2 regions of the Sinomonas terrae genome follow, and region 2 is predicted to be linked to the other one. Evidence: predicted binding sites of a transcription regulator. Region 2 holds the regulator's gene; the other holds the start of a gene.
What was found. Region 2 encodes HrcA, which represses chaperone genes, less so after heat shock. Its sites were predicted from a motif close to TTNGCACTCGNNNNNNNCGAGTGCNAA; they were not measured.

Region 1 (3,562 bases), 990 kb from region 2:
GCCTTAGTGGTTGTGGCCCGCGTGGTCGTCCTCGGCCGGCTTGTCCGCGACGAGCGTCTCGGTCGTGAGCACGAGCGCCGCGATCGAAGCCGCGTTGCGCAGGGCAGAACGGGTCACCTTGACCGGGTCGATGACACCGGCCGCGATGAGGTCCTCGTACTCGCCGGTCTTCGCGTTGAAGCCGTTGTTCACCTCTGCCTCTGCAACGCGTGCCGCCACGACGTGGCCGTCGAAGCCCGCGTTGTGCGCGATCCAGCGCAGGGGCTGGATCAGCGCGCGGCGCACGATGTTGACGCCGACGGCGGTGTCGCCCGAGAGGCCCTTGATCGCCTCGTTCTCGTCGAGGACGCGAACGGCGTGGACGAGGGCGGAGCCGCCGCCCGCCACGATGCCTTCCTCGAGGGCGGCACGAGTCGAAGACACGGCATCCTCGATGCGGTGCTTCTTCTCCTTGAGCTCCACCTCGGTCGCGGCACCGACCTTGATGACCCCGATGCCGCCCGCGAGCTTCGCGAGGCGCTCCTGGAGCTTCTCGCGGTCCCAGTCGGAATCGGTGCGCGTGAGCTCAGCCCGGAGCTGCGCAACGCGAGCCGCGACGTCCTCGGCCGAGCCGGCGCCGTCGACGATCGTCGTCGTGTCCTTCGTCACGGTGATGCGACGCGCGGTGCCCAGCTGCTCGAGGCCCACCTGGTCGAGGCTCAGGCCGACCTCGGGGGAGATGACCTGGGCGCCCGTGAGGGTCGCGATGTCCTGGAGCATGGCCTTGCGGCGGTCGCCGAAGCCGGGGGCCTTGACCGCGACGGCGTTCAGGGTGCCACGGATCTTGTTGACGATGAGCGTTGACAGGGCCTCGCCCTCGACGTCCTCTGCGATGATGAACAGCGGCTTGGACGCCTGAAGGGTCTTCTCGAGGAGCGGGAGGAAGTCCTGCAGCGAGGAGATCTTGCCCTGGTGGATAAGGATGAGCGCGTCCTCGAGGACGGCCTCCTGGCGCTCCGCGTCGGTCACGAAGTACGGCGAGAGGTAGCCCTTGTCGAACTGCATGCCCTCGGTGAGGACGAGCTCGGTCTGCGTCGTCGAGGCTTCCTCGATCGTGATGACGCCGTCCTGGCCGACCTTCGCGAACGCCTCGGCGAGGAGCTCGCCGATCTCATCGGACTGTGCCGAGATTGCGGCGACGTTGGCGACGTGCTGGCCGGAGACCTCGCGGGCGTTCTCGCCGAGGCGCGTGACGACGGCCTCGACGGCCGCCTCGATGCCGCGCTTGATCTCGCCCGGCGCCGCGCCGGCGGCCACGTTGCGGAGGCCCTCCTTGACGAGCGCCTGCGCGAGGACGGTCGCCGTCGTCGTGCCGTCGCCGGCGACGTCGTTCGTCTTGGTCGCAACTTCCTTGGCGAGCTGTGCACCGAGGTTCTCGTACGGGTCCTCGAGCTCGACCTCACGGGCGATCGTCACGCCATCGTTGGTGATGGTCGGCGCGCCCCACTTCTTGTCGAGGACGACGTTGCGGCCGCGCGGGCCGAGGGTCACCTTGACGGTGTCGGCGAGCTTGTCGACGCCGGCCTCGAGGGCCTTGCGGGCGTCTTGGTTGAATGCGAGCTGCTTTGCCATTCGCTTCTCCTTGGGTTCAAGGGCAGCACCCCGGCCGCATGACCGGGGTGCTGACGTTGAAGTCCTGCTCGGCTGGGACTACTTGACGACGATCGCGAGGACGTCGCGGGCCGAGAGCACGAGGTACTCGGAGCCGCCCGTCTTGACCTCGGTTCCGCCGTACTTCGAGTAGAGGACGACGTCGCCGACCGTCACGTCGACGGGGACGCGGTTGCCGTTGTCATCGACACGGCCGGGGCCGACGGCGACAACTTCGCCCTCCTGCGGCTTCTCCTTGGCGGTGTCCGGGATCACGAGGCCCGAAGCAGTGGTCTGCTCCGCCTCGAGCGGCTTGACGACAATACGGTCCTCGAGAGGCTTGATGGAGACCGACACGGATCTCTCCTTTTCATGAACGGGTCACAGAAATGGGAGCCGGGCATGCAACCGTCGTCGCGGGTGCCGGGAGCGTGCCTGGACAGTTAGCACTCGCACAGGTCGAGTGCTACCGCTGACTCTATTGAGCGGCTGGCACTCGGTCAAGGCGAGTGCCAGTCCAACACCCCGCGTGTCTGTCTATTCGCCCGCGAGATCCTCGAAGCTCAGGTCGTCGCCGTCGTCGCCATTCGAGCGCCCGCGGTTGACGTACATCACGATGAGCGAGCCGATCAGGAGGATGCCCCCGATCACGAGGCCGACGATCGCGGCGATCTTCGCGCCGAGGTACTGGTCGCGGAGGGCCTCTGCCTCCGGGGTCGCGTCGTTGATGCTCTTGCCGCCTACCGAGTAGACGGTGGCAGTGAACGCGTCGAGGCCGAGGACGATGAAGAGGAGGATCGCAGACACCGCGGCCAGAACGATGCCGAGGATGAGCAAAGGTCGGACAAAACGGGAGAGTCCCCGGTGGTTGGCGGCGGGCGAAGCGTCAGCAGGCGTCGTCTCCATACCTCCACCATATCCGGAACAGCTGCTCTCAGCTCGGACCCGTGGAGGGTGAACTAGGCTTGATCCATGGCTCAGGACCCCCACGCCGCCGAGCAGCTCGCGCCACTGCTGACCTCGGAAGGCTGGGCCCTCCTCAACTCGCTCGGCCCGTATCGGGAAGAGGACGCACTCGCGATCACCGCTCGGCTCCGCAAGGCCGGCCACGCACCCGAGCTTGTCTCGGCCGTCTTGAGCCAGGCTCGGCTGAGGGTCAAGGCAGAGGCGAAGTTCGGCGAGTTCTCCCGCCACATGCTGTTCACACGCGCCGGCCTCGAGCAGGCTACGCGCCTGAGCATCGCGGCCCGCCACGCGCGGCGCTTCGTCGACGCCGACGTACGCAGCGTCGCGGACCTCGGGTGCGGGCTGGGTGCCGATGCCATGGCGATGGCATCGCTCGACCTCGACGTCACCGCCGTCGAACTCGATGAGACGACCGCCGCGTGCGCGACGATCAACCTCATGCCGTTTCCCAACGTCCGCGTCGTCCACGAGGACGCGCAAACGGTCCCGCTCGAGGGGATCGAAGGCGTCTGGCTGGATCCCGCGCGTCGAACGACGACGACGTCCGGCACCACGCGCCTGTGGGACCCCCAGCAGTTCTCTCCCCCGCTGAGCTTCGTCTCCGAGCTCGCGGATGCGGGCCGGCCGGTGGGCGTCAAGCTAGGGCCCGGCCTGCCGCACTCCTCAGTGCCGGAGGGGTGCGAGGCGCAGTGGGTCTCTACCGACGGCGAGGTCGCCGAAGTGGGCCTCTACTTCAATGCGCTCAAGCGGCCGAGCGTCCGCCGCGCGGCGCTTGTCCTCGCAGGGCAGACCGCATCCGAGCTCGTCGCCGAGACGGACTTCGGCGGCGGGGTGCGGGCCGAAGTGGGCCCGCTCGAAGGGTTTCTCTACGAGCCCGACGGCGCCGTGATCCGGGCTGGGCTCGTCGCCGAACTCGCGGACCGCCTGGGCGGCCATCTCGTGGACCCCCACATCGCGTACATCTGTG
Region 2 (3,562 bases):
GGAGAATGCCGGTCTTCCAGTCGAGTCCGCGGCGGACGGTCGGCCACGCAGGGATCCCGAGGGTCTGCGGTCGAATGGCCTGCCAGACGTCCACGTAGGGGTGCCCCACGATCAGGACGTTCCCCCTGGCCCCGGGCACCGCAAGTGCCTTCTCGGCGATTCGCGTCTCCTTCGAGCCTTCGACAAGGTGGTCGACGAGGATGCCGAGGCGTCGCTCGGGACCGGGCTGGAAGTCCGCGACGGCGGCGGCGAGGTCGTCTACTCCGTGGAGAGGCTCGACGACGATGCCCTCAAGGCGCAGGTCGTCGCCCCAGACCTTCTCGACGAGTTCTGCGTCGTGCTTGCCCTCGACCCAGATGCGACTCGCCCGCGCCACTCTCGCCCGAGCGCCGTCGACCGCGACTGATCCCGACGCGGTCCGTTTGGGAGCCGCCGCCTTCTGCCGTGGGGCCGGGGGAGCGAGGCGGACGGGTCGCCCCTCGAGCAGGAATCCGTAGCCGAGTTCGAACGAGCGGGTCTTGCCGCGCCGATCCTCGAGGCTGAAGACGTGCATTCCGCCGGACTTCTCGACCCGTGTGACCGCGCCCACCCACCCCGTCTGGCTGTCCTCTAGCACCATGCCCAACTCGATGGGCACATCTGGCAGGACGGTCTTCTTGGGGGCGGCAATGTCAGCCGGCCCCCACTGGTCGTAGTAGGACACCCGGTCCTCGCCTCCTCGCACTGCTGCCCAGATCTGGATCGGCTTCATGCTACTGGCGAGACGGCGTCGGCTCGGGGCCTTCCGGCCGCGTGTCCCGATGCCCTGGGTGGACGTGCGGGGGGCGCATAATAGATTTAGCACTTGGGTAGAGAGAGTGCTAAGGAATTGAGGAACGTCCTGTACGGGAAGCGCGTTGCGCAATGAGTACTGTCCGCAGGACGCAGCGAGCAATGTCCGCAGGGGAGGTGGAATGAACGAGCCGCGCAAACTCGAGGTGCTGAGGGCAATCGTCGAGGACTACGTCCACTACCGGGAGCCAGTTGGATCGAAGGCCCTCGTGGAGCGCCATCGTCTCGGCGTCTCGAGCGCGACGATCCGCAACGACATGGCCGCCCTCGAGGACGATGGCCTCATTGTTGCCCCGCACACGAGTGCGGGCCGGGTCCCGACGGACAAGGGCTATCGCGTCTTTGTCGATCAGCTCGCGGCAGTACGGCCGCTCTCTGCTGCGGAGAAGCACGCGATCCAGTCCCTCCTGGAAGGTGCAGACGATCTGGACGACGTCCTCGAACGCACCGTGCGGCTGCTTTCGCACCTCACGAACCAGGTCGCCGTCGTCCAGTACCCTCAGCTGGGCCGCGCGCGAGTGCGCCACGTCGAAGCGGTGGGCCTCGCCCCCCGTCAGGTCCTGCTCGTGCTCATCGCAGACAGCGGCACCGTCGAACAGAGGGTCGTGACGTTGGGAGAGGACCTCGACCACGACAGGCTCGCGGTGCTGCGCCAAGGCTTTCTTGCGGCAACGGCAGGCAAGCCGGTCGCGCAGGTCGGGGCGAACGTGGCGGGGATCATGGACTCGCTCCTCCCGGAGGACCGTGCCGTCGCGGCAGAGCTCGCCGCAGGGCTTGCTGCCCTTGCCGCCTCAAGCCGCGAAGAGCGGATCGTGACGGCAGGCACGGCCTACCTCGCGCGGTCCAACAGCGACTTCCTCCTGAGCATCTCACCGGTGCTCGAAGCCCTTGAGGAACAGGTTGTGCTCCTGCGCCTCCTGTCCGAGATGGCAAGCGATGCGCGTGGTGTCGCAGTGGCAATCGGCCACGAGACCGCCGCCGACTCGCTCGCCGAGACCTCGGTCGTGGCAACGGGGTACGGACGGGACGACGCCAAGATCGGCGTTCTCGGCCCGACCCGAATGGACTACCCGGCCACGATGGCAGCGGTACGCGCGGTCGCGCGATACCTCTCGAAGATCCTCGCCGGAAGCTAGAGAAAGAAGACAGTGAGCAGCCATTACGAAACCCTCGGCGTGTCACCGGATGCGAGCGGCGAGGAGATCAAGAAGGCCTACCGGAAGCTGGCGCGCCAGTTCCACCCGGACGTCAACCCGGGCGAGGAAGCATCGGAGCGCTTCAAGGCCGTGACCCACGCCTATGAGGTGCTCTCCGACCCCGAAAAGCGCCGCGTCTACGACGCGACAGGCAACGAGAACGGGACGGACAACGGGTTCTCGGGCGCCTACAACGGGGCGGGCTTCGCCTTCCAGGACATCTTCGAGACGTTCTTCGGAGGGGGAGGGGCGCAGACGGGCCCGGCTTCCCGGGTGCGACGCGGCCAAGATGCCCTGATCGCGGTCCGGATCGAACTCAAGGACGCAGTCTTCGGAGTCAACAAGAAGATCGAGGTCGACACAGCGGTCCTCTGCACCCGCTGCGAGGGATCCTGCTGCGAGCCGGGCACACAGCCCGTGCGATGCAGCGTCTGCCACGGCAGCGGGCACGTCCAGCGCGCGGTGCGCTCGATCCTCGGCCAGGTCATGACGACGGCGACATGCCCCTCGTGCGGCGGCTTCGGCACCGAGATCCCGAGCCCCTGCAACGAGTGCGGCGGGGAGGGCCGCGTCCGCAGCCGGCGTTCCCTCACGGTCAAGATCCCAGCCGGCGTTTCCACGGGTACCCGGATCCAGCTCGCCGGCCAAGGCGAGGCAGGTACGGCGGGCGGGCCGACAGGCGATCTCTACGTGGAGATCCGGGTCGCCACGCACACGACGTTCTCGCGTGACGGCGACAACCTGCACGCGACCCTGAGCGTCCCCATGACGGCGGCGGCGCTAGGGACCGAGCTGACGCTCGAGACTTTCGACGGCGAACAGACCATCACGCTCCACCCGGGCACACAGTCCGGCGACGTGATCACGCTCCAGCACCTCGGTGTGGCACGCCTGCGGGGCGCCGGCCGCGGAGATCTGCTGGTGCACGTCAACGTCGAGGTCCCCACCAAGCTCGATGCGGAGCAGGAGGAGCTCCTGAGGCAGCTCGCCAAGCTCCGTGGAGAGCATGTCGCAGAAGGGAAACTCGTCGGCACGGGCGGGGGAATGTTCGCGAAGCTGCGAGACAAGTTCGGGAACCTCTGACGTGTCCAACCCCGTCTTCTTCGTCGACCCGGGCTCGCTCGAGGCGCTGGGGGAGGGCGACGTCGTCACCGTCAGGGGAACCGAGGGCCGCCACGCGGCAACGGTCAAAAGGCTCGCACCCGGGGAACCGGTCGACCTCGTCGACGGGTGCGGCGTGCGTGGCCGGGGCCGGGTGGCCCGTGCGGAAGGCGATCTCCTCGCCGTCGTCCTCAACAGCGTAGAGCGCGAGCCGCGGCCACCATACCGGCTCGTGCTCGTGCAGGCGCTCGCCAAAGGCGACCGCGACGAGCTCGCTGCCGAGGCGGCAACCGAGCTAGGCGCTGACGCTGTCATCCCTTGGCAGGCAGAACGCTCGATTGTGCGGTGGAAGGGTGAGCGGGGCGCCAAATCGCTCGCGAAATGGCGCGCGGTCGTCTCGGCTGCAGCAAAGCAGTCTCGGCGGGCTTGGGTGC

Region 1: groES (co-chaperone GroES) is a predicted target of HrcA. The motif match lies at 2,119-2,145, and genes of this name have one in related genera.

The regions. Positions count from the first base shown of each region.
Region 1 covers NZ_JAKZBV010000001.1:1,158,609-1,162,170, reverse strand. Annotated here, with positions in the region: gene groL (chaperonin GroEL) at 4-1,611, opposite strand; gene groES (co-chaperone GroES) at 1,690-1,986, opposite strand; gene L0M17_RS05380 (hypothetical protein) at 2,167-2,535, opposite strand; gene L0M17_RS05375 (class I SAM-dependent methyltransferase) at 2,602-3,562, shown strand, end outside.
Region 2 covers NZ_JAKZBV010000001.1:2,147,901-2,151,462, forward strand. Annotated here, with positions in the region: gene L0M17_RS10040 (DUF3097 family protein) at 1-751, opposite strand, end outside; gene hrcA (heat-inducible transcriptional repressor HrcA) at 954-1,967, shown strand; gene dnaJ (molecular chaperone DnaJ) at 1,980-3,110, shown strand; gene L0M17_RS10055 (16S rRNA (uracil(1498)-N(3))-methyltransferase) at 3,112-3,562, shown strand, end outside.